Regions from separate parts of the Pseudomonas sp. zbq_18 genome, predicted to be linked through region 2. Evidence: predicted binding sites of a transcription regulator. Region 2 holds the regulator's gene; each other region holds the start of a gene.

Region 1 (9,572 bases), on a different contig from region 2:
CGGCTACGCGCTGTGGCTGTTCCTGGTCAACGGCCTAGTTGCGGCCTTGGTCATTGCCCTGCGCCGCGGGCCGCGCATCTTCCTTCAACTCGGTCCGCACTGGCGCGGCGGCCTGGGCGGGGGCGCCATGTCCATGCTGGCCTACAGCCTGGTGATCTGGGCCACCACTCAGGCACCGGTCGCCCTGGTTTCGGCACTGCGCGAGAGCAGCGTGCTGTTTGCCCTGCTGATCGGCTGGCTGTTTCTCAAGGAATCCATGCAGCCGCTGCGCCTGCTCGCCTGCCTGATCATCGCCGCGGGCGTAGCATTAATGAAACTGACCTGAAGCAAACTGCACTTTTGCCGCCCGTATCTGTCCACCCCCAGGATGGACAAAGCCCCTGGCACCGGCTTTTCCACACAGTTGCTGCGTGGTTAAGGCCAGGCTCGGGTGCTATGATCCCGGGCTCGCGGCACTCTAAAAGAGCTTTAGCTCTCGCCGCCCGCATTCCGGCCGCCCGTGAACGGCCCGCGCTAGTCGCACATATCCCGACCTGATGAAGGAGATAGACCATGGCTTTCGAATTGCCGCCGCTGCCATACGAGAAAAACGCCCTCGAGCCGCACCTGTCCGCCGAGACCCTGGAGTTTCACCACGGCAAGCACCACAACGCCTATGTGGTGAACCTGAACAACCTGGTGCCGGGCACCGAGTTCGAAGGCAAGAGCCTGGAAGAAATCATCAAGACTTCCTCCGGTGGCGTGTTCAACAACGCCGCGCAGATCTGGAACCACACCTTCTACTGGAACTGCCTGAGCCCGAACGGCGGCGGCGAGCCGACCGGCGCCCTGGCTGACGCCATCAACGCGGCCTTCGGCTCCTTCGACAAGTTCAAGGAAGAGTTCAGCAAGACCTCCATCGGCACCTTCGGCTCCGGCTGGGGCTGGCTGGTGAAGAAGGCCGACGGCTCCCTGGCCCTGGCCAGCACCATCGGCGCCGGCTGCCCGCTGACCAGCGGCGACACCCCGCTGCTGACCTGCGACGTATGGGAACACGCCTACTACATCGACTACCGCAACCTGCGTCCGAAGTATGTTGAAGCCTTCTGGAACCTGGTGAACTGGGACTTCGTGGCGAAGAACTTCGCGGCCTGAGTCCGGATGTAGTCGCCTCGGCGACTGCATAACAAACGCCCCGGCCATGCCGGGGCGTTTGCATTTATGGCTCTAACTAGAGCAGCCGTTGCGGCGGCATCTGCAGGTGGTAGCGCTCGGTCTTCTGCACCGCGCGGGTCAGTACCTGGTCGGCGGTGACCGGCCCAAGGAACTCGCACAGACCGATATAAAGCAGGTTGAGCAGCATGCGCAGCTGCTCCAGATTGAGCGCCGTCAGCCCCAGCGAACCGCCCTGCTCCAGCCAACCGCGCAAACGCAGACGCAGCTCGGTTTCAACCTGCATGCCACTCAGATTGCCAGCGGCGAAGCGGCGCAGGCGCGGCACCATGTCGGCATCGAGCAGGCCGAACAGCTCACGACTGAGCACTTCGAAGGTCTGCCGCGCCAATGCGTCCGGCCCGGACACCTCTTCGGCAGCGACACCCGCACCCTGGCGCCAGGCCTGTAGACGTGGCGCCGGGTCTGGCAGCAGATTGGCGGTCGGTCCGGTCAGCGCCCCCACCAGCTCACGATACAAGCGGGCGCGCTCGAACTTGCGCTCGGTACGCTGCACCACCTCGGCCAGAAACTCATTGAGGGCAAACGGCGGCTTGTCCGCGTACTTGGCTTCCCACAGCGACAGCAGGGGCAGCGCTTCATCTTCGGAAAAGTGACCGGCCAACCCGGTATAGATGGCGCGACGACGGGTAGTCAGACTCATCTCAGGTCCTCCGCGCCAATTCGCTGCCGTCGTAGGTCAGTGCCTGATTGAACTCCGGATAACCGGCTTCGGCATGCTCCGAGTAGTCCAGGCCACGTTGCTCGTGCTGGGTGGAAGTACGCAAGCCCACGGTCTTGGCCAGGATCAGGTACATCGCCAGCGCCAGCGGGAAGGCCCAGAGGAACGCCGCGCCGGCGCCGATCAACTGCACACTCACGCGCGCCCAACTGAACAGATCCCCGCTGTAGAACAGCCCGGCCGCGACCGTGCCCCAGACTCCGGCCAGACCATGTACCGGTACCGCACCGACCACATCGTCGAGGCGCAGACGATCCATCAGGCGCATGCCGAACACCACCACGAAACCGGCAATCAGTCCGGTCACCAGGGCATAGCCAGGCTGCATGGTGGCGCAGCCGGCAGTGATGCCGACCAGACCACCGAGCGAACCATTGACCGTGGTGCTGAGCAGCACCGGACTGGCCGTACTGCGCAGCGCCAGCACCGCGCCAAGCGCGCCGGCGGCCGCCGCCAGGTGAGTGTTGAGGGCGATCAGGCCAAGGCTCTCGTTCATCGCTAGAGTGCTGCCGGCATTGAAGCCGAACCAGCCGAGCCAGAGAATGAAGCCGCCCAGCGCCACCAGACTCATGTTGTGGCCCGGAATCACCCTGGGCGTACCGTCGGCGGCGAAGCGCCCGAGGCGCGGGCCCAGCACCAGGATGCCCGCCAGGGCGCACCAGGCGCCGACACCGTGAACCACGCTGGAGCCGGCAAAATCGATGAACCCCATCTTGGCCAACCAGCCCTGGCCGCCGTAGGCACCACTCCACACCCAACTGCCGAACACCGGATAGATAAAGCCACTGATGACAACGGCTCCGACCAGGTAAGCACTGTAGCGGGTACGCTCGGCCATGGCCCCGCTGGCGATGGTCGCGGCCGTGGCGGCGAACATCATCTGGAACAGCAGAAAGGTAAAGTCCCAGGGCTGGCCCTCGCTCGGTGCGAAATGGCTCATGCCGTACCAGCCGGTGGCGTTGGCGCCGAACATCAGGCCAAAGCCCACCAGCCAATAGACGATGCCGCCGACACAGCCGTCCATGTAGTTCTTCATCATCACGTTGACGGCATTCTTGGCTCGCGACATGCCACTTTCCAACAGGGCGAAGCCGGCCTGCATGAAGAACACCAGCGCACTGGCCAAGACGACCCAGCCGGTATTCATGGCCAGTTCGGTACTGCCATCGGCAGCGTGGGCAGAGGGTGAGAACAACAGGGCACACAGCGACAACAGGTAGAGCTTCATGGCGAATCTCCCAGCACGGTGATGCCGGGGCAACGCAACTCTTGTGCCAGACTATTCAGCAGTCAGCAGGCCCTCTCCTCACTCGCCTGCACCAACGCAACGCATACCGGCTCGCCGCCACCTGAAACATGCGCCAAGTCAGTACGCGCGCAAAAATAATCAGTGATGGCGTAATGGCCCTTTGACGGCAATGGCGCATTTGCCAATACTCTCCACGGTTACATGCCTCCGGCGGCGAACAAGGAATCCCCATTTGAAGCTGGAACTGAAAAACAGCCTGTCGCTGAAACTGCTGCGTGTTGTCCTGATGTCGGCGCTGGCGGTCGGTGTCGTGTTGAGCTGTGGGCAGATCGTCTTCGACATCCACAAGACTCGCCAGGCGGTGGCCAATGATGCGCAACGCATCCTCGGCATGTTCCGCGACCCGTCCACCCAAGCCGTCTACAGCCTCGACCGCGAGATGGGCATGCAGGTCGTCGAAGGCCTGTTCCAGCATGAGGCCGTGCGCCACGCGGCCATCGGTCACCCCAACGAACCCATGCTCGCCGAGCGCTCCCGGCCATTGACCGAATCCACCCGCCGCTGGATCACCGACCCGATTCTCGGCAAGGAGCAGACCTTCGCCACCCAGCTGGTCGGCAAGGGCCCCTACAGCGAGTACTACGGCGACCTGACCATCACCCTGGATACCGCCAGCTACGGGGAGAACTTCATCACCACCTCGGTGATCATCTTCATCTCCGGCGTACTGCGCGCCCTGGCCATGGGCCTGGTGCTGTACATGGTCTATCACTGGCTGCTGACCAAGCCGCTGTCGAAGATCATCGAGTACCTGACCAACATCAACCCGGACCGCCCCAGCGAGCACAAGCTGCCCATGCTCAAGGGCAACGAGAACAATGAGCTGGGGCTGTGGATCAACACCGCCAACCAGCTGCTGGAATCCATCGAGCGCAACACCCACCTGCGCCGCGAAGCAGAAAACAGCCTGCTGCGCATCTCGCAGTACGATTTCCTCACCGGCCTGCCCAACCGCCAGCAACTGCAGCAGCAGCTCGACCAGATTCTTGAGGATGCCGGTCGCCTGCAGCGCCGCGTAGCCGTGCTGTGCGTCGGCCTGGATGACTTCAAGGGGATCAACGAACAGTTCAGCTACCAGACCGGTGACCAGCTGCTGCTGGCGCTCTCCGACCGTCTGCGTAGCCACAGCGGCCGCCTCGGTGCGCTGGCACGCCTGGGCGGTGACCAGTTCGCCCTGGTCCAGGCCGATATCGAGCAGCCCTACGAAGCCGCCGAACTGGCGCAGAGCATCCTCGACAGCCTGGAAACGCCCTTCACCCTGGAGCAGCAGGAAGTCCGCCTGCGTGCCACGATCGGCATCACCCTGTTCCCGGAAGACGGCGACAGCACCGAAAAGCTGCTGCAGAAAGCCGAACAGACCATGACCCTGGCCAAGAGCCGCTCGCGCAACCGTTACCAGTTCTACATCGCCAGCGTCGACAGCGAGATGCGCCGCCGCCGCGAACTGGAGAAGGAGCTGCGCGAAGCGCTCAGCCGCAACGAGATGCACCTGGTCTACCAACCCCAGGTCGACTACCGCGACCACCGCGTGGTCGGCGTCGAGGCGCTGATCCGCTGGCAGCACCCGCAACACGGCTTCGTCCCGCCAGACCTGTTCATCCCGCTGGCCGAGCAGAACGGCACCATCATCGCCATCGGCGAATGGGTGCTGGATCAGGCCTGCCGTCAGCTGCGCGAATGGCATGACCAGGGCTTCAGCGAGCTGCGCATGGCGGTCAACCTGTCCACCGTGCAGCTGCACCACAACGAGCTGCCGCGCATGGTCAGCAACCTGTTGCAGGTCTATCGCCTGCCGCTGCGCAGCCTGGAACTGGAAGTCACCGAAACCGGCTTGATGGAAGACATCAGCACCGCCGCGCAGAACCTGCTCAGCCTGCGCCGTGCCGGCGCACTGATCGCCATCGACGACTTCGGTACCGGTTACTCTTCGCTGAGCTACCTGAAGAGCCTGCCGCTGGACAAGATCAAGATCGACAAGAGCTTCGTCCAGGACCTGCTGGAAGACGAGGACGACGCCACCATCGTTCGCGCCATCATCCAGCTGGGCAAGAGCCTGGGTATGCAGGTCATCGCCGAGGGTGTGGAGACCACCGAGCAGGAGGCCTACATCATCGCCCAGGGCTGCAACGAGGGTCAGGGCTACCTGTACAGCAAACCGCTGCCGGCCCGCGAACTGACGCTCTACCTCAAGCAGGCTCGCCGTCTGAGCAGCGCCGGTAACCCGGCCACCCTGTAACCGCCCCATCGACTGACACAAAAAACGCAGGCTCAGGCCTGCGTTTTCGTTTGCCCGGCCGTCAGTTGCCGCGGTAAGTGGAGAAGCCGTAGGGGCTGAGCAGCAGCGGGATGTGGTAGTGCGCCACGCTGCCGTCGACCTCGAAGATCACCGGCACTTCCGGGAAGAAGGTCGCGGTGGCGTGCTGCTTGAACCAGGCGCCGGTTTCGAAGGTGACGCGGTAGGTGCCGCTTTCCAGCTTCTTGCCCTCCGGGTAGAGCGCGGTGATGCGGCCCTGCTCGTTGGTCGTGCCCTCGTTCAGCTTGTTCCAGCGCTCGCCGTCGAGCTTCTCCAGGCTGACCTCGACGCCTGGGGACGGCAGGCCGTCCTGCAGGTTGAGGACGTGCACGCTGAGCGGGTTGCCAGCGGCCAGGACGAGGGTGGACAGGCCGCTCAGGGCGCTACCGAGCAGCAGGTTTTTCAGCATCTTCATGGTGGATCTCCAGTTCAGGGTTGGGTGGGTAGAACCTGGGCGATGGCCTGCAGTGCGCAGCCTTCGTCGAATTGCGCGCCGCCGGCACCGGCCACGCCGATGGCGCCGATCACCTGGTCGGCCACCTTCAGCGGCACGCCGCCACCGAGCAGCAGCAGTTCATCGAGGGTGTTGAGGTTTTCCGCGTCGGGGGTGCTGCGCGCACGCTCGGCCAGCAGGCCGGTAGCGGTCTTGGTCGACAGCGCGGTGAAGGCCTTGCGCTGGGCGGCCAGGGTGTTGTGCGGGCCGACGTTGTCGTCGCGCTGCACGGCAACCAGGTTGCCGCCACGGTCGACGACGGCGGCCACAGCCGTGCGGCCTTCGGCATGGCAGGCGGCCAGGGTGGCGTCGAGCAGCTGGTTGGCCAGGGCCAGGCTGACATCGGCGCGCTGCGCCACGGCCGGGGTCTCGGCCCAGGCCGGGCTCGCCGCCAGGGCCAGGGCGAGTAGCGACAGTACGGTAGGGGTTCGGATGGTCATGCGGTTCTCCCGGATAAGGCTCGACTGAGCCAGTGGCGGGCATCTTGCCCAGCCCTTGCGCACAGACTGATTGCCGGCGGATTACCAATTTGTAATGGGAGAGAAGCGCGGATCGACCTAGGCTATGCGTCTGCAGTGGAGATCGACATGCGTATCCTGGTGGTTGAAGACGAAGCGAAGACGGCGGATTACCTGCGCAAGGGCCTGAGCGAAGACGGCTATGCGGTGGAGGTCGCCGCCAATGGCCTGGACGGCCTGCACCTGGTGCAGGAAGAAGAGTTCGACCTGATCATCCTCGACGTCATGCTGCCGGGCATCGATGGCTGGCAGCTGCTGCAGGTCATCCGCCGTCAGTTGCAGACCCCGGTGCTGTTCCTCACCGCCCGTGATGCCGTCGAGGACCGCGTGCGCGGCCTGGAGCTGGGCGCCGACGATTACCTGGTCAAGCCCTTCTCCTACGCCGAGTTGCTGGCGCGCGTACGCAGCCTGCTGCGCCGGGGGCCGCCGCGGGAAACCGAGCACTTCGAGGTGGCCGACCTGCAGCTCGACCTGCTCAAGCGCAAGGTCACCCGCAGTGGCGAGCGGCTCAACCTGACCAACAAGGAGTTCGCCCTGCTGCACCTGCTGCTGAGCCGCCAGGGCGAAGTGCTGTCGCGCTCGCTGATCGCCTCGCACGTCTGGCAGATGAACTTCGACAGCGACACCAATGTGGTCGACGTGGCCATCCGCCGCCTGCGCGCCAAGGTCGACGATCCCTACCCGCTCAGACTGATCCACACCGTGCGCGGCATCGGCTACCTGCTGGACCTGCAGCCGTGAGGCTCTGGCCGCGCACCCTGAGCCTGCGCCTGGCACTGATGTTCGCCCTGGTCGGCGTGCTGCTGCTCGGCGCCCTGGGCTTCTTCCTGTACCAGTCGCTGCAGCGCGAAATCGCCTGGCGCGACGACCAGGCCCTGCTCGGCCGCCTGCAGCGCATGCAGGCCCTGCTCGACGACGCAGCCAGCATCGAGGCGCTGCGTAACCGTCCGCAGCTGTACGAGAACATGCTGGGTAACCGCGACAACCTGTTGTGGATAGTCGATGCCCAGGGCCAGCCGCTGATCGAGGTAAACCCGCCGGCCCTGCCCCTGCCGAATCTGCCAGCGGCACCTGAGCCCCGGCTGGCCGATGCGCCAGACAACCCCACCCTGCGCCTGGCCTGGCTCGATGTACCGCGCCCGGGCGGCGCCCTGCGGCTGATCGCCGGCAAGCTGGCCAGCGAGCGCGAGCAGATGCTCGCCGCCTATCGCCTGAAGATCGGCCTGGCGCTGGGCGTCGGTGCACTGCTGGCCTTCGCCCTCGGCGCCCTGGTCAGCCAGCGCGGACTGCGCCCTGTGCGCCAGCTGGCCCGGCAGGCCGCCGGCATCGATACGCAGCACCTGCACCTGCGCCTGCAGGGATTTGCCGAGGTCGGCGAACTGAGCGCCCTGAGCCAGGCGCTGAACCAGATGCTCGACCGTCTGGAACAGGGCTTTGCCCAGCTCTCGCGCTTCTCCGAAGACCTGGCCCACGAGATGCGCACGCCGCTGAGTAATCTGATGGGCCAGACCCAGCAGGCGCTGCGCCACTCCCGCTCGGTCGAGGCTTACCAGAACCTGCTGGTGTCCAATCAGGAGGAATACGAACGCCTGGCGCGGATGATCGACAGCATGCTGTTCCTCGCCCGCACCGAGCAGCCGAAGGCGGCGATCCAGCATGAGGCGGTCGACCTGCGGGCGCTCGGCGAGCAGCTGTGCGACTACTTCGAGGGCATGGCCCAGGAACGCGACATCACCCTGCTCAACCAGGCCGACGGAAACCTGCATGCCGAACCGCAACTGCTGCGCCGCGCCCTGGCCAACCTGCTGGCCAATGCCCTGCGCCACGCCACGCCGCAGAGCTGCGTGACCCTCGGCAGCACCCACACAGCCACGGGCATGACCCTCAGCGTGCACAACCTCGGCGAGCCCATCCCCGCGCAGCACCTGCCGCATCTGTTCGAGCGCTTCTACCGCTGCGATCCCTCGCGCCATGAACCGGGCGACTCCGGCGGCCTGGGCCTGGCGATCGTGCGTTCGATCATGCAAGCGCACGGCGGCCAGGTCAGCGTCAGGAGTGACGCGCACGGCACCCTCTTCCGCCTGCACTTCCCGGCCTGACGGCTGCGCCACTCATGCAAACGGGGCCGCAGCCCCGTTGCCTTCACAGCTGCTGCGGCGCCCGCTCGCACAGCACCTTGAGCGCCTGTACCCACTGCGGATGGTCGTTCAGGCAGGGCACCAGCACCAGGTCCTCGCCGCCCGCCTCGCGGAACTGCTCGCGGCCGCGGTCACCGATTTCCTCAAGCGTCTCGATGCAGTCGGCGACGAAGGCCGGGCACATCACCAGCAGCTTCTTCACCCCGGCCTGGGCCAGCTCGTCCAGACGCGCCTCGGTGTAGGGCTCAATCCACTTGGCGCGACCCAGGCGCGACTGGAAACCCACTGACCACTTGCCGGCCGGCAGCCCGGCACGCTCGGCGAACAGCTCGGCGCTGCGCAAGCACTGGGCGCGGTAGCAGTTGGCGAGCACCTGCGGCGAGGCGTTCTTGCAGCAGTCGGCGCCTTTCAGGCAGTGGCCAGTAGGGTCCAGCTTGTGCAGATGGCGCTCCGGCAGGCCATGGAAGCTCAGCAACAGGTGGTCGAAGTCCTGCTCGAGATAGGGTTTGGCGCTCTCCACCAGAGCGTCGACGTACTCCGGCTGGGCGTAGAACGGTGCCAGCTCGGCGAATTGCAGGGCCAGGCCGCGCTCGCGCACCACGCGCCGCACTTCCTGCAACGCGGTGGTGGTGGTGCTATCGGCGAACTGCGGGTAAAGCGGCGCCAGGGTGACTTTCTTCACGCCACGGGCCGCCAGGCCGACCAAGACCTTCTCGATCGACGGCTCGCCGTAGCGCATGGCCAGCTCCACCGGGCCGTGCGGCCAGTGCGCCGCCATGGCCTGCTGCAGGCGGCGGCTGAGCACCACCAGCGGCGAGCCCTCCTCCCACCAGATCGAGGCGTAGGCGTGCGCCGACTGCGCCGGACGCTTGATCAGGATCAGCGACA
Region 2 (9,572 bases):
GCCCACAAGCGTGGCGCAATGATGTACTTGAGCGGGTCGACGCCGATCATCTCCAGGCTGGACAACTGCTCGGTGGACTTCATATTGCCGATTTCAGCGGTCAGCGCCGAACCGGCACGCCCGGCGAACAGCAGGCCGGTCACCACTGGCCCCAGCTCACGCAGCAGCGTCAGGGCGACCATCTGCCCCACCGCCTGTTCCGAGCCATAGCTGGTCAGAATGTTGTAGCCCTGCAGCGCCAACACCATGCCAATGAACAGACCGGCGACAACTATGATCGGCAGCGACAGCACACCAACCGAATACAGCTGACGCACCAATAACTGGCCACCATTGCGCAAACCGCTGCGACCAAACAGGGAGCTGAACAGGAACAGGGTCGAGCGCCCCATCGCCTGCACCACATCGATACCGGCCCGCCCGAGCAGAGCAATACGGTCGAAAAGGGACTTCCTACGCATCAGCGCGCTCCCAACAGATCATCGAGATAATCCGGCGCCGGATAATGGAAAGGCACCGGGCCATCCGGAATGCCTTTCATGAATTGCTGGATGCGCGGATTGTCCGAGTTCATCAACTCTTCGGGGGTACCGTGCCCCAGCACCTGACCGTCGCCGACGACATATAGATAGTCGGCAATACTGGCGGTCTCGGCCAGATCGTGGGAAACCACGATGCTGGTGATGCCGAGGGCATCATTGAGCAGGCGAATCAACCGCACTAGCACGCCCATGGCGATGGGGTCCTGACCGACGAACGGCTCGTCGTACATCAGTATCTGCGGATCCAGAGCGATGGCCCGCGCCAGAGCCACACGTCGCTTCATGCCGCCGGACAGCTCGTCCGGCATCAGTTCGACAGCGCCACGCAGACCGACGGCCTGCAGCTTCATCAGCACGATGTCGCGGATCATTTCATCAGGCAGGCGGGTATGGACACGCAGCGGAAAAGCCACGTTCTCGAACACATCGAGATCGGTGAACAGCGCGCCGCTCTGAAACAGCACGCCGAACTGCTTGCGCATGTCGAACAGGTCTGAGCGGGACAGCGTGGGCAGGTTCTGCCCGTTGACCCATACCTCACCGCTGGCTGGCTTTAGCTGTGCAGCGATAAGACGCAGCAAGGTAGTCTTGCCACAGCCGGAAGGCCCCATGATCCCGGTGACTTTGCCGCGCGGAATGCGGATATCGACATTATCGAAGATGTTGCGTGCGCCTCGCTTGAAGGTCAGCCCCTTCAACTCAACGGCATAGGCATTCTCGGCACTCATCCAAACTCCTTGTGGTACGCCCCTTCCCTAGGCAGACGCAGCAGCCCACTACAGGGACACTCACGCCCAGGTCAGGCCGAACAGGGCGCGAAATATAACATTGCACACCCTGCGACCCAAGGCTCTGTACATTTTTCATTACAAGCCCGCAACCCGCGCGCAAGGCCAGGTGAGCCCCGATCGCTTTACCGGTATACTCTCAGCCTTTTTAGCCGAGCACTCTCCGACTGCCATGAATCGAATCAGCGACCTGACCCAGTCCGCGCAACGCACCATTCGCCTGGAAAGCGAAGCGGTATCCAGTCTACTGAGCCGCATTGACGCCGACTTCATTCGCGCCTGCGAGATGATTCTGGCGTGCAAGGGCCGCGTGGTTGTCGTGGGCATGGGCAAGTCCGGCCATATCGGCAACAAGATCGCTGCCACGCTGGCCAGCACAGGTACTCCGGCCTTCTTCGTCCACCCTGCCGAGGCCAGCCACGGCGACATGGGCATGATCACCAAGGACGACGTGGTGCTGGCCCTGTCCAACTCTGGCTCGACTGCCGAGATCGTTACCCTGCTGCCATTGATCAAGCGTCTGGGTATCCAGTTGATCAGCATGACCGGCAACCCCGGCTCTCCCCTCGCCAAAGCTGCGGAGGTCAACCTGGACGCCAGCGTCGCCCAGGAGGCCTGCCCACTCAATCTGGCCCCCACTTCATCCACCACCGTATCGCTGGTGCTGGGCGATGCCCTGGCCATCGCCCTACTGGAAGCTCGCGGCTTCACTGCCGAAGATTTCGCCTTCTCCCATCCGGGCGGAGCGCTCGGCCGCCGCCTGCTGCTCAAGGTGGAAAACGTGATGCATGCCGGTGATCGCCTCCCCCTGGTGGCGCGCGGCACCAGCCTGCGCGAGGCGTTGCTGGAAATGACCCGCAAGGGCCTAGGCATGACCGTCATCATCGAGGCCGACGGCAAACTCGCCGGCATCTTCACTGACGGTGACCTGCGCCGCACCCTGGACAAGGGCATCGACGTGCGCGAGGCCAGCATCGACCAGGTGATGACCGCCCACGGCAAGACCGCCCGTGCCGAGATGCTCGCCGCCGAAGCCCTGAAAATCATGGAAGACCACAAGATCAATGCACTGGTAGTAGTGGATGACGAGGACAAGCCCGTCGGCGCCCTCAACATGCACGACCTGCTGCGCGCCGGAGTTCTCTGATGAAAACTGACCTACTGCAACGCGCCAAAGCCGTGAAACTGGCCATTTTTGATGTGGACGGCGTACTGACCGACGGTCGCCTTTACTTCCTCACCGACGGCAGTGAATTCAAGACGTTCAATACACTGGATGGCCACGGCATCAAGATGCTGATCAACTCCGGTGTACGCACCGCCATCATCAGCGGTCGCAAGACCCCCGTAGTCGAGCGCCGCGCACAGAACCTGGGCATCCAGCACCTCTATCAAGGCCGCGAAGACAAACTGGTCGTGCTGGATGAACTGCTGGGCGAACTAGGCCTAAGCTATGAACAAGTCGCCTATCTGGGCGACGATCTGCCTGATCTACCCGTGATCCGCCGCGTCGGCCTGGGCATGGCCGTGGCCAGTGCCGACAGCTTCGTGCGCCAGCATGCGCACGGCGTGACCAGCGCCCGCGGCGGTGAAGGCGCGGCACGCGAATTCTGCGAGCTGATCATGCACGCCCAGGGCACCCTGGAGGCGGCGCAGGCCGCCTACCTCTAGGAGCACACCTTGAACGGCAAGCTACGCAACTACCTGATCGGCCTGCTGGTCGTCGCTCTGCTGACAGCAGTCGGCTACTGGAATGTTCGCCCGGAAAGCTTCATGGAAAAGAACACCGGCAAAGATAGCGAAAACCCCATCGATTTCTATGTGGTAGGCGCCAGCACCCAGCAGTTTCAGGCAGACGGCAAGCTGCACTACGAGATGACCGCCAGCAAACTGGAGCACCTCAAGGCCAGCGACGTGACCCTGCTGGAAAAACCTGACCTGAACCTCTACCGAGGCACACAGTATCCCTGGCATGTGCGCAGTGACAAAGGCGAAGTGGCCCCTGAAGGCAAGCAGGTCGAACTGATCGACAACGTGCGGGTTGCGCGCACTGACGCCAAGGGGCGTCCGACCGTGATCACCAGCAGCCGCATGACCGTATTCCCCGACGAGGAATATGCGCAGACCCGGCAAGCCGTTAGAATCGAGGCCGCCAATGGGGTGACCACGGCACAGGGAATGAAAGCGTACATGAACGACGGCAAGATCAACTTGCTGTCCAACGTAAGAGGCCAGCATGAGGTTCGTTAAAACCCTCCCCCTACTGCTCTGCCTGGGCAGCGCGCTCGGAAGCGCCAGCGCCTGGGCCCTGCCCAGTGATCGCGACCAGCCGATCCGGGTACAAGCAGACAGCGCAGAACTGGATGATAAGCAAGGCGTAGCGGTCTACCGCGGCGGCGTGGTGATTACCCAAGGAACCCTGAAGATCACTGGCGACACCGTGACCATCACCCAGGATGCCAATGGCGACATCGACGTCTTCACCTCGGTCGGCAAACCGGCCTACTACGAGCAAAAGCCGGCGGCCGACAAGGACATCGTCAAGGCTTATGGCATGACCATCCAGTATTACGCGAGCAACGAGCGCATCGTACTGATCGACCAGGCCAAGGTAATCCAACAGGGCAATGTCTTCGAAGGCGAGAAGATCGTCTACGACACCCAGCGCCAGATCGTCAACGCAGGCCGCGCCACCGGCAGCAACGTATCGACCCCACGCCCGCGGATCGACATGATTCTGCAGCCGCGCAAGAAAGCAGGCCAGCCGGAGCAAGCCCAGTAATGGCCATCCTCAAAGCTCAGCACCTGGCCAAGAGCTACAAGAGCCGCCAGGTGGTTCGTGATGTCAGCCTGTCCATAGAAAGTGGTCAGATCGTCGGCCTGCTCGGGCCCAATGGCGCCGGCAAGACCACCTGCTTCTACATGATCGTCGGCCTGGTACAGGCCGATCAGGGGCGTGTCCTGATCGACAATCAGGACATCAGCCACCAACCCATGCACGGCAGAGCCCGCGCCGGGATTGGCTACCTGCCGCAGGAAGCCTCGATCTTCCGCAAGCTGTCGGTGACCGACAACATCATGGCCATCCTTGAAACCCGCAAGGATCTCGACCGGGCCGGCCGCGAGAAAGCGCTGGAAGCCCTGCTGCAGGAGTTCCACATTAGCCACATCCGCGACAGCCTGGGCATGAGCCTGTCCGGCGGCGAGCGGCGCCGCGTGGAGATTGCCCGCGCGCTGGCCACCGAGCCCAAGTTCATCCTGCTCGACGAACCGTTCGCCGGCGTCGATCCGATTTCGGTCGGCGATATCAAGCAGATCATCCACCACCTCAAGGCCAAGGGTATCGGCGTACTGATCACCGATCACAACGTGCGCGAAACCCTGGATATCTGCGAGACGGCCTATATCGTTAACGACGGGCAGCTGATCGCCGAGGGCGATGCCCAGACCATCCTGGCCAACCAACTGGTCAAGGAAGTCTACCTGGGTCACGAGTTCCGGCTGTAAAGCGCCCAACATGCAGGGGCTTGCGCAAACGGAAGGAATGATTCAAGGTCAGGCATACAAATTGCTTCCAAGGGCGGCCTTCCGCCCTGCAGTGGATGGCGCAGCGCGCCGGCAAGTGAACAAGGTAACCAGCCCCGCACCATGAAACCGTCGCTAGTCCTCAAGATGGGCCAGCAGCTGACGATGACCCCGCAGCTGCAACAGGCCATTCGACTTCTCCAGCTCTCCACTCTGGACCTGCAACAGGAAATCCAGGAAGCGCTGGAATCCAATCCCATGCTTGAGCGCCAGGAGGAAGGAGAAGACTTCGACAACTCCGACCCCATGGCCGACAACGCCGAGCAGGGCAACTCGGTCCAGCAGGACAGCTCCAGCTTCCAGGACAGCACCGTCGCGGTAAACAACAGCGACAACGCAGAAGACGGCGAATGGCACGACCGCATTCCCAGCGAGCTGCCAGTCGACACCGCCTGGGAAGACGTCTACCAGACCAGCGCCAGCAGCCTGCCAAGCAGCGATGATGACGAGTGGGACTTCACCACCCGCACCTCCGCCGGCGAGAGCCTGCAAAGTCACCTGCTGTGGCAGCTCAATCTTGTACCGATGTCCGATACCGACAAACTGATCGGCGTCACCATCATCGACTGCATCAACGATCAGGGCTACCTGGAAGAAAGTATCGAGGAGATCGTCGACTCCTTCGATCCGGAACTGGAAATCGAAGCCGACGAGGTCGAGGCGGTACTGCACCGCATCCAGCACTTCGAGCCAGCCGGCATCGGCGCCCGCGACCTGCGCGAGTGTCTGCTGCTGCAACTGCGCCAGCTGCCTGCCAACACCCCTTGGCTGACCGAGGCACAGCGCCTGGCCAACGATCATCTGGACATACTCGGCAGCCGCGACTACAGCCAGCTGATGCGACGCATGAAGCTCAAGGAAGACGAGCTGCGCCAGATCATCGAGCTGATCCAGAGCCTCAACCCGCGCCCAGGCTCGCAGATCGAAGCCAACGAACCGGAATACGTGGTGCCCGACGTCATCGTACGCAAGCACAACGATCGCTGGCTGGTGGAGCTGAATCAGGAAGCGGTACCGCGCCTGCGGGTCAACGCCCAGTATGCTGGCTTCGTCAAACGCGCCGACTCCAGCGCCGACAACACTTTCATGCGCAACCAGTTGCAGGAGGCGCGCTGGTTCATCAAGAGCCTGCAGAGCCGCAACGAAACCCTGATGAAAGTGGCGACGCAAATCGTCGAACACCAGCGCGGCTTCCTCGACTATGGCGACGAGGCGATGAAACCTCTTGTGCTGCATGACATCGCCGAGGCGGTAGGCATGCACGAGTCGACCATTTCCCGGGTGACCACGCAAAAATTCATGCACACCCCACGCGGCATCTACGAGTTGAAGTATTTCTTCTCCAGCCATGTCAGCACCGCCGAGGGTGGCGAATGCTCGTCCACCGCGATCCGCGCCATCATCAAGAAACTGGTGGCTGCGGAAAACGCGAAAAAGCCGTTGAGCGACAGCAAGATCGCTGGTTTACTGGAGGCACAGGGCATTCAGGTAGCCCGTCGCACAGTCGCCAAATACCGCGAATCTCTCGGCATAGCGCCATCCAGTGAGCGCAAGCGATTGATGTAAACGGCCCTGAACGGGGGATTTCTGCACTAGCGTATCGCGCCAGCCCTGCATCAGGGGAAGCTCGGCCAGTAGTGCATCAAACCTCCGGCCAACGTGTTACGGCGGCAGGCCCGATAGCCTGTCTCTTACACAAGGCAACAAGGAGATGCGTTATGCAAGTCAACATCAGTGGACATCAACTGGATGTGACCGACGCCCTGCGCGACTACGTCGGGGAAAAACTCAGCCGACTGGAGCGTCACTTCGACAGGATCACCAACGTTCAGGTGACCATGGAAGTGGAAAAGCTGAAACAGAAAATCGAAGCGACCCTACATATTGCCGGCGGTGAAGTCGTGGCCAACGCCGAACATGAAGACATGTACGCCGCCATCGACCTGCTCGCTGACAAACTCGACCGCCAACTGATCAAGCACAAGGAAAAGCAGCTGGACCGCATGCAAGGCGCGGCAGCTCGCTGATACTTACCCCTCACATGATCCGACTCGAAACCATACTGACTCCCGCACGTTCCCTGGTGAACGTGCCGGGAGGCAGCAAAAAGCGTGTACTCGAACAGATTGCCAACCTGGTCGCTCGTGATCTACCCGATCTGGATAGCCAGGACATCTTCGAAAACCTTATTGCCCGCGAGAAGCTCGGCTCTACCGGTTTCGGCAACGGCATTGCGATTCCTCACTGCCGCCTGCCCGGCTGCAACGCGCCGATCAGTGCCGTGCTGCACCTGGATGCGGCGGTGGACTTCGACGCCATCGACGGCGCTCCGGTCGACCTGCTGTTCGTTCTGCTGGTACCGGAAGCAGCGACCGACGAGCACCTGGAGCTACTACGCCAGATCGCCAGCATGCTTGACCGCAGCGAGGTACGGGAACGGTTGCGCCAGGCGCCGAGCAACGAAAGCCTGTACCAGGTCGTGGTCGACGTACAGAACGGCCACTAAAAACGGGAGCCAGCGCCATGCGCCTGATCATCGTCAGCGGACGCTCCGGCTCGGGCAAGAGCACGGCTCTCGATGTCCTTGAGGACAATGGTTTCTATTGCATCGACAACCTGCCTGCCGGGCTGCTGCCGGATCTGGCAGAGCGTGCCCTGCTGCAGACCGAACTGCTGCACCCGCAGGTCGCGGTATCGGTCGACGCCCGCAACCTGCCCAGCCAGCTCAAGCGCTTCCCCGAACTTCTCGATGAAGTGCGTAATCGACACATCCAGTGCGATGTGCTGTACCTGGACGCAGACGAAGAGACGCTGCTAAAGCGCTTCTCGGAAACGCGTCGACGCCACCCGCTGACCAACGAGAACCGCTCCCTGGCCGAAGCCATTCGCGATGAGGCCCAGCTACTGACGCCCATTACCGATCTGGCCGACCTGAAGATCGACACCACCCACCTCAACCTTTATCAGCTGCGCGACAGCATCAAGTTGCGCCTGCTCAACCGCCCGAGCCCCGGCACCGCCTTCCTGGTCGAGTCGTTCGGCTTCAAGCGCGGCATGCCGGTGGATGCGGATCTGGTATTCGATGTGCGCTGCCTGCCCAACCCTTACTGGAAACCGGATCTGCGCGACATGTCCGGCCTGGATCAGCCCGTGGCCGACTACCTGGCCGCCCAGCCAGACGTTGAGGAGATGTATCAGGACATCCTCGGCTATCTCAACAAGTGGCTGCCCCGCTTCGCCGCCAGCAATCGCGCCTATGTGACCATCGCCATCGGCTGCACGGGCGGCCACCACCGCTCGGTCTATCTGGCCAATCGCCTCGGCGAGACCCTGAAACCCATCCTGAACAACGTCCAGATACGCCACCGCGACCTGAGCTAAGGAACGCAATGCCCGCCCGCGAAATCACCATCATCAACAAGCTCGGCCTGCACGCGCGAGCGGCTGCCAAATTCGTCGGCGTAGCCAGCGCATTCCCCTGCCAGGTACGGGTCGGGCGCTCTCCGGAAAGCCAGGTAGACGGCAAAAGCATCATGGCGGTGATGATGCTGGCGGCCGGCAAGGGCACCAGCCTGCTCCTGTCCAGCGAGGGGGAACGTGACGAAGAGGCGCTTGATGCCCTGGTCGAACTGATCAACAACAGGTTCGACGAAGGCGAATAGCTCCCCATGAAAAAAGGGCCCTGAGGCCCTTTTTGCATGCCAGCCAAGCTAGCTGCCGGCCACAGTCATTCTCTCGATCAGCACCGAGCCGGTGCGGATATTGCCGCGCAACTCAAGATCGCTGCCTACCGCGACAATCTGCCGGAACATGTCGCGCAGATTACCGGCGATCGTGACCTCCTGCACCGGGAACTGGATCTCGCCGTTCTCTACCCAAAAACCGGCGGCCCCTCGGGAATAGTCACCAGTGACCATGTTCAGGCCATGGCCCATCAACTCGGTCACCAGCAGCCCGCGCCCCATACGGCGCAGCAGTGCCTGTTGATCCTCGTCACCATGACTGACGAAAAGATTGTGCACGCCACCGGAATTGGCCGTACTGGGCATGCCCAGCTTGCGCCCGGAGTAGGTGCCGAGGACGTAGGACACCAGTTCACCGCCGGCGACGAACGGTTTGGCATAGGTGGCAAGGCCATCACCATCGAAGGCCGCGCTGGCCATTGCCCGCGGAATATGAGGGCGCTCATCGAGGCTCAGCCACTCGGGGAACAGCTGCTGGCCCAGAGCCCCCTCCAGAAAGGATGAGTGCCGGTACAGGTTGCCGCCGGAGATGGCCCCCAGGAAGCTGCCGAACAGACCGGTGGCCAGCTCGGCGGCGAACAGCACCGGCACCTCGCAGGTCGGTACCGGGCGTGCCCCCAGACGCGCCACGCTACGCTCGGCAGCCTTGCGCCCGATCAGCACAGGGTCGGCCAGCAGCTCCCCCTGGCGATTGACGTCATACCAGTAATCGCGCTGCATCTGCCCGTCGCCCTCGGCGATCATCACGCAGCTCAGACTGTGCCGCGAGCTGGCGTAGCCGCCGACGAAACCATGACTGTTGCCATATACGCGGCAGCCCAGATGGGTATTGAGCGTGGTGCCATCGGCATTGCTGATGCGCGGATCATGAGCGAAGGCGGCCTCCTCGCAACTCAGCGCCAGCTCCACCGCCC
Region 3 (9,572 bases), on a different contig from region 2:
CCTCGCAGTTGCGCCACGGCATCGTTCAAGGCCGCGCCGATCAGGGCCAGTTCATCCTTACCGTGCACAGACACATGGCGGCGCAGATCGCCATCGCGCAACGACTGCGCCAGCGAGGTGATGCGCCAGCTGCTGCCGCGGATCGACGCCTGCAGGCAGGCCAGGGCATAGAGTGCCAGCAGTACCAGTACACCGAAGGCACTGAGGGTCAGAATCAGTGCCTGCAGCGCCTTGCTGCGATACTGCAGCAAGCGCTGATCGAGCGCCTGCAGGGTGGCCTGTTGCAGCTGCTCGACCTGGCGATGCGCTCCGTCCATGCCCTGCTCGAACGCCGCCACGTCGAGCGTCAGGCCGGCATCGCCGTACATTTTCTGATCCAGTTCGGCGAGCCAGGCATCCAGCGCCTCAAGGCTCTGCGCATAGCTCTGCGTCCAGCTGGACAAGGACTTCGGCAGCTCGTCCCGCAGGCGCTCGCCAAGCTTGCCCAGCTGCTGGCGCGAGACGCCGGTGGCAGTGCGAATTTCCCGCAGCTGCAGGCGGCTCTGCAGGCTGAACTGACCGGCCGCCACCGCGCCCTGACCGACGCTGGCGAGCACGCCGAGTTGCTGCTGCAGGCGCGGCGCATCCTGGGTGGCCAATTGCATCAGCAGGTAGGTTTCCAGCCAGGGGTCGAGAATCAGCCCGCTCTCGGTCGCCACCAGCTCGCGCAGCACGTTGAGCTGCTGCAGAGCCAGGCTGTAGCGGTCGTAGGCATCCGGCCACCAGCCGACGCTGCTCAGGGCCTGGGCGCGCAAGCCATCGCGCTGCCCGCGCAGGGCCTGCAGGCTGTTCAGCAGCGCTTCACTGGCCCCCTCGTCCGTGAGGGTCTGCTGCAGCTGGTCGAGTGCCTGGTCCAGATCACTCTCGCGCTGCTGCAGGCGGGCCATGGCGGCCTGGGTTTCATCCGTGGCCTGACGGCCACGCTCGGTGGACTTCCAGCGGGCCGTAAAGTTGCGCTGCTCCACCAGGGCTCGCTCGACACGATCCAGCGCCTGCAGCTGGATCACCCCGGAATGCTCGCTATCGACCACGTCGAGCTTGCCCAGGTAGTTGTCGCCAATCGACCAGGCGGCGTAGCCAAGCGGCAGCAGGAACAGCAGTGCCAGCAGCTGGAACTTGCGGGCGAAGCTGAATTTTTCCAGGGCTCCGACCCCGGGCAGCAACAGCGCATTCATCGTCGAACTCCTGAATCGGACGAAACTGCGAAAGGTCTGGACTAGCAAATGCCGAGCCACGCACCTCGCAGTTTGCAGCTATCCGCCAATCGTCGCGCGCATCAGGCGAGGACGCCGGAGGGTTAAGCAAGACTGGCTGACTTCACAGGGTTAACGATAGAAGCATTGCGCCATCGAGGTGCGAAAAGGCGTCACGTTGAAGGTCGCACGCACACAAGGGCAACCTCCGCGCGCCACAGGACGCATTCACCACGAAGGGGGCTCACACCGCCGCGCGTGAGGCTATCCGGTTGAATCGCGCCCCAGCTCCTGCACCAGAAAGTCGACAAATGCCCGCACCTTGGGCTGCAGGTAACGGCGTGACGGGTAGATGGCATAGAGCTGCGTCTGCACCATCTGCCAATCCTTCAGCACCGCCTGCAGACGCCCCGCGGCCAGGTCTTCGCGGACATAGAGCTCCGGCACCAGGCTGACGCCATGCCCGCCGCGCAACGCCGTGCAGAGTGCCAGGCTGGAGTTGACCCGATAGCGCCCGCGCACCGGCACGCGGCGCGTTTCATCGCCACGCTTGAACTCCCACTCCGCCGCATGCCCAGACAGAGTGAACTGCACGCATTCCAGCCGGCGCAGGTCATCCGGTTCGGATGGCTCGCCGTGGCGTTGGAAATACTCCGGCGAGCCGCACAACACATGGTTGAGCGTGGTCAGCTGGCGCGCAACCAGGCTGGAGTCCTCCAGGCGATCGCTGCCGCGCAACGCCAGGTCGAAGCCATCCTTGATCAGATCGACTCGCCGATCCTCCAACTGCAAATCCAGCGACAACTGCGGATAGCGCTCGAGAAAGCGCGGCATCAACTCGGCCAGGCGCACCAAGGTGAATGACATCGGTGCGCTGACCCGCAGCAGTCCGCTCGGTTGCTGCTGGAGCGGCCCCAGCGACTGGTCGGCCTCGCTCAGGTCATCAAGCACCCGCGCCACCTGCTCGTAATAGCGGCTACCCGCCTCGGTCAGGCTCAGTCGCCGCGTGGTGCGATGGAGCAGGCGCGCCGCCAGATGCGCCTCCAGCTCGTTGATGTTCTTGCTCACCGCAGCCGGCGACAGACTCAACTGACGCGCAGCGGCAGCAAAACTGCCGAGCTCGACGACCTGGCGAAAGACATTGAGGGCCGTGAAGCGGTCCATGCATTCAACACTCCGAGTAAATAGAGCGTTAATCCTAACGCCAATTATCAATCCCAGAGTGACGAATTAGCCTGTCCTCAATCCCACTCGACAGGTGTCACCCATGCATCCATTGCTCGCAGCCATCGCCCAACGCAGCTCCCTCAACCACTTCGATCCCGAGACGCACCTGGATGACGCCGCCATCCATGAGCTGATCGGCTGGGCCAGCCGCGCACCGAGCGCCTTCAACCTGCAGAACTGGCGCTTCATCGCGGTACGCAGCAACGCCGGCAAACAACGCCTGCGCCAGCTGGCCTGGGATCAGCCCAAGGTCAGCGAAGCGGCCGTGACCTTCATTCTCTGCGGCGTTCTGCCCGACACCGAGCAGCTGCCAGAGCGCCTACAAAGCTCGGTCGAGGCCGGCTTCATGCCGGCGAACATGCCTCGCAGCTGGCAGCTGGCCGCCGAACAGCTGTACCGCGACTCACCACAGGCGCGCCGCGACGAGGCCGTGCGCAGTGCCACCCTGGCCGCCGCCACGCTGATGCAGGCCGGTCAGGCCCTGGGCCTCGGTGCCTGCCCGATGACCGGCTTCGACGCTCCGGCCGTGGCCACCAGCTTCGGCCTCGGCGCCAACGAGATCCCGGTGATGCTGGTGGCCATGGGCCGCGCCGCGCCCGGCAACTGGCCGCAGAAACCGCGCCGCCCGCTGCAGCAGATTCTCGAACTCGCCTGAGGTAACGTCATGAGCCGCTCGACCGATCTTCTGCTCACCGCCCTGGCCCCGGCGATCTGGGGCAGCACCTACGTGGTGACCACCCTGCTGCTGCCACCGGGCTATCCGCTGACCATGGCCCTGCTACGCGCGCTGCCGGCCGGCCTGTTGCTGCTCCTGCTGGTGCGCCAGCTGCCCCAGGGGCGCTGGTGGGGCCGGGTGCTCCTGCTCGGCGCGCTGAACTTCTCGCTGTTCTGGAGCCTGCTGTTCGTCGCCGCCTACCGCCTGCCCGGCGGCGTCGCCGCCACCCTGGGTGCCCTGCAGCCGCTGCTGGTGATCGGGCTGGCGCGCCTGAGTCTGGGCACGCCGATCCGCAGCCTGGCCATCGTCGGCGCACTGGCCGGAATGCTCGGCGTGGCGCTGCTGGTGCTGACACCACAGGCGACGCTGGACCCGCTGGGCATCGCCGCCGGTCTGCTCAGTGCCCTGTCCATGGCGCTGGGCGTGGTGCTCAGCCGCCGCTGGCAGCCGCCGACCTCGACCCTGACCTTCACCGCCTGGCAACTGGTGGCCGGTGGCGTGCTGCTGATTCCCCTGGTTCTGCTGCTGGAGCCGACGCCACCGAGCCTGTCACTGCCCAACCTGGCCGGCATCGCCTACCTGAGCCTGATCGGCGCCGCCTTCACCTACCTGCTGTGGTTCCGCGGCATCGCCCGTCTGGAGCCGGCAACGGTATCCTCGCTGGGCTTCCTCAGCCCGGTCAGTGCCGTACTGCTCGGCTGGGGGCTGTTGCAGCAGAGCCTCAGTCCGCTGCAACTGCTGGGCATGCTCGTGGTGCTGGGCAGCGTCTGGCTCGGCCAGCTGGCGCAACGCGCCACACCCCAACCGGTGCTGCAGCGCAGCTAAAGAAAAAGCCCCCGCCGGATCACTCCGACGGGGGCTTTTCATTCACTGCGCGAGGATTAGACCTTGCTGCGCTCGTAGCGCTTGCGGTCGTTCTCGTTGAGCATCTTCTTGCGCAGACGGATCGACTTCGGCGTCACTTCCACCAGCTCGTCTTCGTCGATGAATTCCAGCGCCTGCTCCAGGGTGAACTTCAGCGCCGGCGTCAGGGAGATGGTCTCGTCCTTGCCGGAAGCGCGCATGTTGTCGAGCTTCTTGGCCTTGGTCGGGTTGATCACCAGGTCGTTGTCGCGGCTGTGGATGCCGGCCAGCTGGCCTTCGTAGACTTCGTCGCCCGGGCTCAGGAACAGCTTGCCGCGATCCTGCAGGGTTTCCAGGGAATAGGTCAGTGCAGTACCGGTAGCCATGGAGACCAGCACGCCGTTCTGGCGGTGAGCCACGTCACCGGCCTTGACCGGACCGTAGTGGTCGAAGGTCGAGGTCAGGATGCCGGTACCCGAGGTCATGGTCAGGAAGGCGTTACGGAAGCCGATCAGGCCGCGCGCCGGGATGATGTATTCCAGGCGGATACGGCCCTTGCCGTCGGGGATCATGTTGGTCATGTCGCCTTTGCGCATGCCCATCTGCTCCATCACCGGACCCTGGTGCTGCTCTTCGATGTCGATGGTGACGTTCTCGTAGGGCTCCTGCTTCTCGCCGTCCTTCTCGATGATCACCACTTCCGGGCGGCCCACGGCCAGCTCGAAGCCTTCGCGGCGCATGGTTTCGATCAGTACCGACAGGTGCAGCTCGCCACGACCGGAGACCTTGAACTTCTCGGCGGAATCACCGGCCTCGACGCGCAGCGCCACGTTGTGCAGCAGTTCCTTGTCCAGACGGTCCTTGATGTTGCGGCTGGTGACGAACTTGCCTTCCTTGCCGGCGAACGGCGAGTCGTTGACCTGGAAGGTCATGCTCACGGTCGGCTGGTCGACGGTCAGCGGCGGGCGCGCCTCGACGTGCTGCGGGTCGCACAGGGTGTCGGAGATGAACAGCTCGTCCATGCCGGAGACGCAGACGATGTCGCCGGCTTCGGCTTCGGCCACTTCCACGCGCTGCAGGCCGGAGTGGCCCATGATCTTGAGGATACGACCGTTGCGCTTGGTGCCGTCGTCGCTGATGGCGACGACCGGGGTGTTGGTCTTGACCTTGCCGCGTGCGATGCGGCCGATGCCGATCACGCCGAGGAAGCTGTTGTAGTCCAGCTGGGAGATCTGCATCTGGAACGGGCCGTCGACGTCGACGTCCGGGGCCGGCACGTGGTCGATGATGGCCTGGAACAGGGCATCCATGTTGTCGTCCATCTTCTCGTGATCCATGCCGGCGATGCCGTTCAGGGCCGAGGCGTAGACGATCGGGAAGTCCAGCTGCTCGTCGGTGGCACCGAGGTTGTCGAACAGGTCGAAGATCTGGTCGATGACCCAGTCCGGACGCGCGCCCGGACGGTCGACCTTGTTCACCACCACGATCGGACGCAGGCCGGCCTTGAACGCCTTCTGGGTCACGAAGCGGGTCTGCGGCATCGGGCCGTCCTGGGCGTCGACGACCAGCAGCACGGAGTCGACCATGGACATCACGCGCTCTACTTCACCACCGAAGTCGGCGTGGCCGGGGGTGTCGACGATGTTGATGTTGTAGCCGTTCCACTTGATGGCGGTGTTCTTCGCCAGAATGGTAATGCCGCGCTCTTTTTCCTGGTCGTTGGAGTCCATCACGCGCTCGGATTCCGCTTCTTTGCGGTCGAGGGTGCCGGAGAGCTTCAGCAGCTTATCTACCAGGGTGGTCTTGCCATGGTCGACGTGGGCGATGATGGCGATGTTTCTCAGTTTTTCGATCACGATGTCGTCTCGATTAGGGATTCTGAAAGCTGTGGCCTGGCAGTGTGCCTGGCCGTTGTGAATGGGCGATTACGTCAGGCGCGGGTCGGGAGGCCGCCGGCGGCGGACCTCGGCCAGCAGGCGCGTGGTTCTAGCGAGGGCGGTAGACGCGCACATTGGCATGCCCCTCGCTGAGCAAATGGTGAGCATGCAGGCGACTCATCACGCCCTTGTCGCAATACAGCAGGTACTGGCGGGTCTCATCCAGTTCCTTGAACTTGTTGTTCAGCGCATAGAACGGCAGAGGCTGTACCTCGATGCCCGGCAATTCCAGCGGCTCATCCTCGGCGGCATCCGGGTGGCGGATGTCGATAATGATCTGCCCGGCCAGCGCCTCGGCCACTTCCTCGACCTGCACATCCTGGCCCAGCTCGTCGATCACCTTGTCCACGGTCACCCGTGTGGCACGCTCCAGGGCGCGTTCGAGCACGGCCATATCAAACAGGCTTTCTTCATGCTCGACACGTCCACGCTTGGCGCGGGTAGTGGGGTTGACCGAGATCACCCCACAGTACTCGGGCATGTTCTTGGCGAACTCGGCGGTGCCGATGGCGGTGGCGGTATCGATGATGTCCTGCTTGTGCGCGGTAATCAGCGGGCGCAGCACCAGGGTGTCGGTCACCGCGTCGATCACCGAGAGGTTCGGCAGGGTCTGGCTGGACACCTGGCTGATCGCCTCGCCAGTAACCAGGGCATCGATGTGCAGCTCTTCGGCGATGCGGCTGGAGGCACGCAGCATCATGCGCTTGAGCACCACGCCCATGTGACTGTTGTCGACCTTGGAGAGGATCTCGCCGACCACTTCCTCGAACGGCACACTAATAAAAAGTACGCGGTGCGAGCTGCCGTACTTCTGCCACAGGTAGTGGGCCACCTCCATCACGCCCAGCTCATGGGCACGACCACCGAGGTTGAAAAAGCAGAAATGGGTCAGCAGGCCGCGGCGCATGATCTGGTAGGCGGCGACGGTGGAATCGAAGCCGCCGCTCATCAGCACCAGGGTCTGCTCGATCGAGCCCAGCGGGTAGCCGCCCAGGCCTTCGTGCTGGGCGTGGACGATCAGCAAACGGTCGTAGCGCACTTCAAAACGCGCCTCGACTTCGGGCTTCTTCAGGTCGATACCGGCGGCGCCGCACTCGCGGCGCAGGCGGCTGCCGACATGGGTGGCCAGCTCTACCGAGGAAAAGTCGTGGGTATTGCCGGCGCGCTTGCAGCGCACGGCGAACACCTTGCCGGCAATCTGCGCACCGAAATGGGCGCGGCATTTCTCGAAGGTGTCATCGAAATCGACGTAGGGATATTCGTGCACTTCGAGGAAGTGGGCGATACCCGGCGTGTTGCGCAGGCGCTCGAACATCTCGGCCTGCACCTTCGGTGAGCTGACCTGGCTGATCAGATCAAGATTGTCCCACTCGCCCTGCACGTCCAGCGCCGGATCCAGATCGCGCAGCACCGTGCGGATGTTCTTGGCCAGCTGGCGGATGAACTGCTTGCGCACCGGCCGGCTTTTGATGGTGATTTCCGCGAAGGGTTTGACGATGAGTTTCATGGGAAAACGGGCGCCGGGAGCTAGGCCAAAAAACAGGGGCGCGGATTATAGCGGAAATTGCTCAAGCTTTGACCAAAAACCGCAAAAGCAGGGTTAACGCACCAAATTGGCGCCTATTGATTTTTTAAAGCACCAGATGAGTGCATAAAAGCGCTCAAAAAAACGCCACAAGCCCCGCCACCCTTGCGCCGCAGCCCTTCTGCCCATTCCGGGGCACTGGCACGCAATTTGCTCCCTTGTGAGGCAGTCAGGTCTGGTCGACTATCGCGCCCGGCCTTTCGCCAATTTTTCGGAGACAGGTAAGTGCCTGTTTCCTTTCCACCTGGAGGACAGCATGTCGAAGGCGATTCAACTGATCAAAGAACACGACGTGAAGTGGGTTGACCTGCGCTTCACCGACACCAAGGGCAAGCAGCAGCACGTGACCATGCCGGCCCGTGACGCCCTGGACGAAGACTTCTTCGAGCACGGCAAGATGTTCGACGGCTCCTCCATCCACGGCTGGAAAGGCATCGAAGCCTCCGACATGATCCTGCAGCCGGTCGACGAAACCGCCGTGCTGGATCCGTTCACCGAAGAACCGACCGTCATCATCGTCTGCAACATCATCGAGCCGAGCACCATGCAAGGCTACGACCGTGACCCGCGCTCCATCGCCAAGCGCGCCGAGGAATACCTGAAGACCACCGGTATCGGTGACACCGTATTCGTCGGCCCGGAGCCTGAGTTCTTCATCTTCGACCAGGTGAAGTTCAAGTCCGACATCTCCGGCTCCATGTTCAAGATCTACTCCGAGCAAGGCTCGTGGATGACCGATCAGGACGTGGATGGCGGCAACAAGGGCCACCGCCCGGCCGTCAAAGGTGGCTACTTCCCGGTTCCGCCGGTCGACCACGACCACGAAATCCGTACCGCCATGTGCAACGCCCTGGAAGAAATGGGCCTGGTCGTTGAAGTGCACCACCACGAAGTGGCCACTGCCGGTCAGAACGAAATCGGCGTGAAGTTCAACACCCTGGTTGCCAAGGCTGACGAAGTTCAGACCCTGAAGTACTGCGTACACAACGTGGCCGACGCCTACGGCAAGACCGCCACCTTCATGCCGAAGCCGCTGTACGGCGACAACGGTTCGGGTATGCACGTACACATGTCCATCTCCAAGGATGGCAAGAACACCTTCGCTGGCGAAGGCTATGCCGGCCTCTCCGATACCGCCCTGTACTTCATCGGCGGCATCATCAAGCACGGTAAGGCCCTGAACGGCTTCACCAACCCGTCCACCAACTCCTACAAGCGTCTGGTGCCGGGCTTCGAAGCTCCGGTCATGCTGGCCTACTCGGCTCGCAACCGTTCCGCCTCGATCCGCATCCCGTACGTCTCCAGCCCGAAAGCCCGCCGCATCGAAGCGCGCTTCCCGGACCCGGCTGCCAACCCGTACCTGGCCTTCGCTGCACTGCTGATGGCTGGTCTGGACGGTATCCAGAACAAGATCCACCCCGGCGATGCTGCGGACAAGAACCTGTACGACCTGCCGCCGGAAGAAGCTGCCAACATCCCGCAGGTTTGCGGCAGCCTGAAGGAAGCGCTGGAAGAGCTGGACAAGGGCCGTGCGTTCCTGACCAAGGGCGGCGTATTCTCCGACGACTTCATCGATGCCTACATCGAGCTGAAGTCCGAAGAAGAAATCAAAGTACGCACCTTCGTACACCCGCTGGAATACGACCTGTACTACAGCGTCTAATCCTTCGCGGATAGAGAAGAGGCCTCCTTCGGGAGGCCTCTTTTTTTCTGCCATTTTGTTGCACCAGACCACGCCCCACCGCAGCGCCGCTTGCCAACCCGCAGCGGCGATGCAACTCTTGCCGCAGGATCACTCAGGAGCCCGACGATGCGCCTGCTTACTGCCTGCCTGCTCTGCGCCCTGGCCTTGCCGGCCGCCGCCCAGATCTACAAATACACCGATGCCAACGGCAACACGGTGTTCACCAACCAGCCACCGGAAGGCCAGAGCACGGAAGCCGTGAGCCTGCCGCCGACCAATACGGTGGAATCACAGAAGCCCGTGGTTCCGGCGCAATCGGCAGAGCCCGAGGCCAGCGGCCCACCCTACC

Evidence for each region. The regulator sigma-54, encoded in region 2, starts transcription at its own class of promoters, with help from an activator protein. The targets are predictions, from matches to a motif close to ANTGGCATNNANNTTGCTNT.
Region 1: ACF8C6_RS04180 (ammonium transporter) is a predicted target of sigma-54. The motif match lies at 3,193-3,212, and genes of this name have one in related genera.
Region 3: glnA (glutamate--ammonia ligase) is a predicted target of sigma-54. The motif match lies at 7,677-7,696, and genes of this name have one in related genera.

The regions. Positions count from the first base shown of each region.
Region 1 is NZ_JBICIT010000005.1:220,410-229,981, forward strand. It holds gene ACF8C6_RS04165 (EamA family transporter) at 1-325, shown strand, start outside; gene sodB (superoxide dismutase [Fe]) at 553-1,134, shown strand; gene ACF8C6_RS04175 (hypothetical protein) at 1,211-1,855, opposite strand; gene ACF8C6_RS04180 (ammonium transporter) at 1,857-3,161, opposite strand; gene ACF8C6_RS04185 (putative bifunctional diguanylate cyclase/phosphodiesterase) at 3,469-5,478, shown strand; gene uraH (hydroxyisourate hydrolase) at 5,540-5,950, opposite strand; gene ACF8C6_RS04195 (heme-binding protein) at 5,965-6,462, opposite strand; gene ACF8C6_RS04200 (heavy metal response regulator transcription factor) at 6,616-7,287, shown strand; gene ACF8C6_RS04205 (heavy metal sensor histidine kinase) at 7,284-8,645, shown strand; gene hemH (ferrochelatase) at 8,689-9,572, opposite strand, start outside.
Region 2 is NZ_JBICIT010000013.1:405,152-414,723, reverse strand. It holds gene mlaE (lipid asymmetry maintenance ABC transporter permease subunit MlaE) at 1-461, opposite strand, end outside; gene ACF8C6_RS11530 (ATP-binding cassette domain-containing protein) at 461-1,270, opposite strand; gene ACF8C6_RS11525 (KpsF/GutQ family sugar-phosphate isomerase) at 1,503-2,477, shown strand; gene ACF8C6_RS11520 (HAD family hydrolase) at 2,477-3,001, shown strand; gene lptC (LPS export ABC transporter periplasmic protein LptC) at 3,011-3,580, shown strand; gene lptA (lipopolysaccharide transport periplasmic protein LptA) at 3,567-4,112, shown strand; gene lptB (LPS export ABC transporter ATP-binding protein) at 4,112-4,837, shown strand; gene ACF8C6_RS11500 (RNA polymerase factor sigma-54) at 4,979-6,481, shown strand; gene hpf (ribosome hibernation-promoting factor, HPF/YfiA family) at 6,634-6,942, shown strand; gene ptsN (PTS IIA-like nitrogen regulatory protein PtsN) at 6,957-7,421, shown strand; gene rapZ (RNase adapter RapZ) at 7,439-8,296, shown strand; gene ACF8C6_RS11480 (HPr family phosphocarrier protein) at 8,305-8,577, shown strand; gene pmbA (metalloprotease PmbA) at 8,626-9,572, opposite strand, start outside.
Region 3 is NZ_JBICIT010000018.1:137,352-146,923, forward strand. It holds gene ACF8C6_RS15200 (methyl-accepting chemotaxis protein) at 1-1,214, opposite strand, end outside; gene ACF8C6_RS15205 (LysR family transcriptional regulator) at 1,497-2,396, opposite strand; gene ACF8C6_RS15210 (nitroreductase family protein) at 2,500-3,114, shown strand; gene ACF8C6_RS15215 (EamA family transporter) at 3,124-3,999, shown strand; gene typA (translational GTPase TypA) at 4,056-5,873, opposite strand; gene thiI (tRNA uracil 4-sulfurtransferase ThiI) at 6,004-7,461, opposite strand; gene glnA (glutamate--ammonia ligase) at 7,796-9,202, shown strand; gene ACF8C6_RS15235 (DUF4124 domain-containing protein) at 9,350-9,572, shown strand, end outside.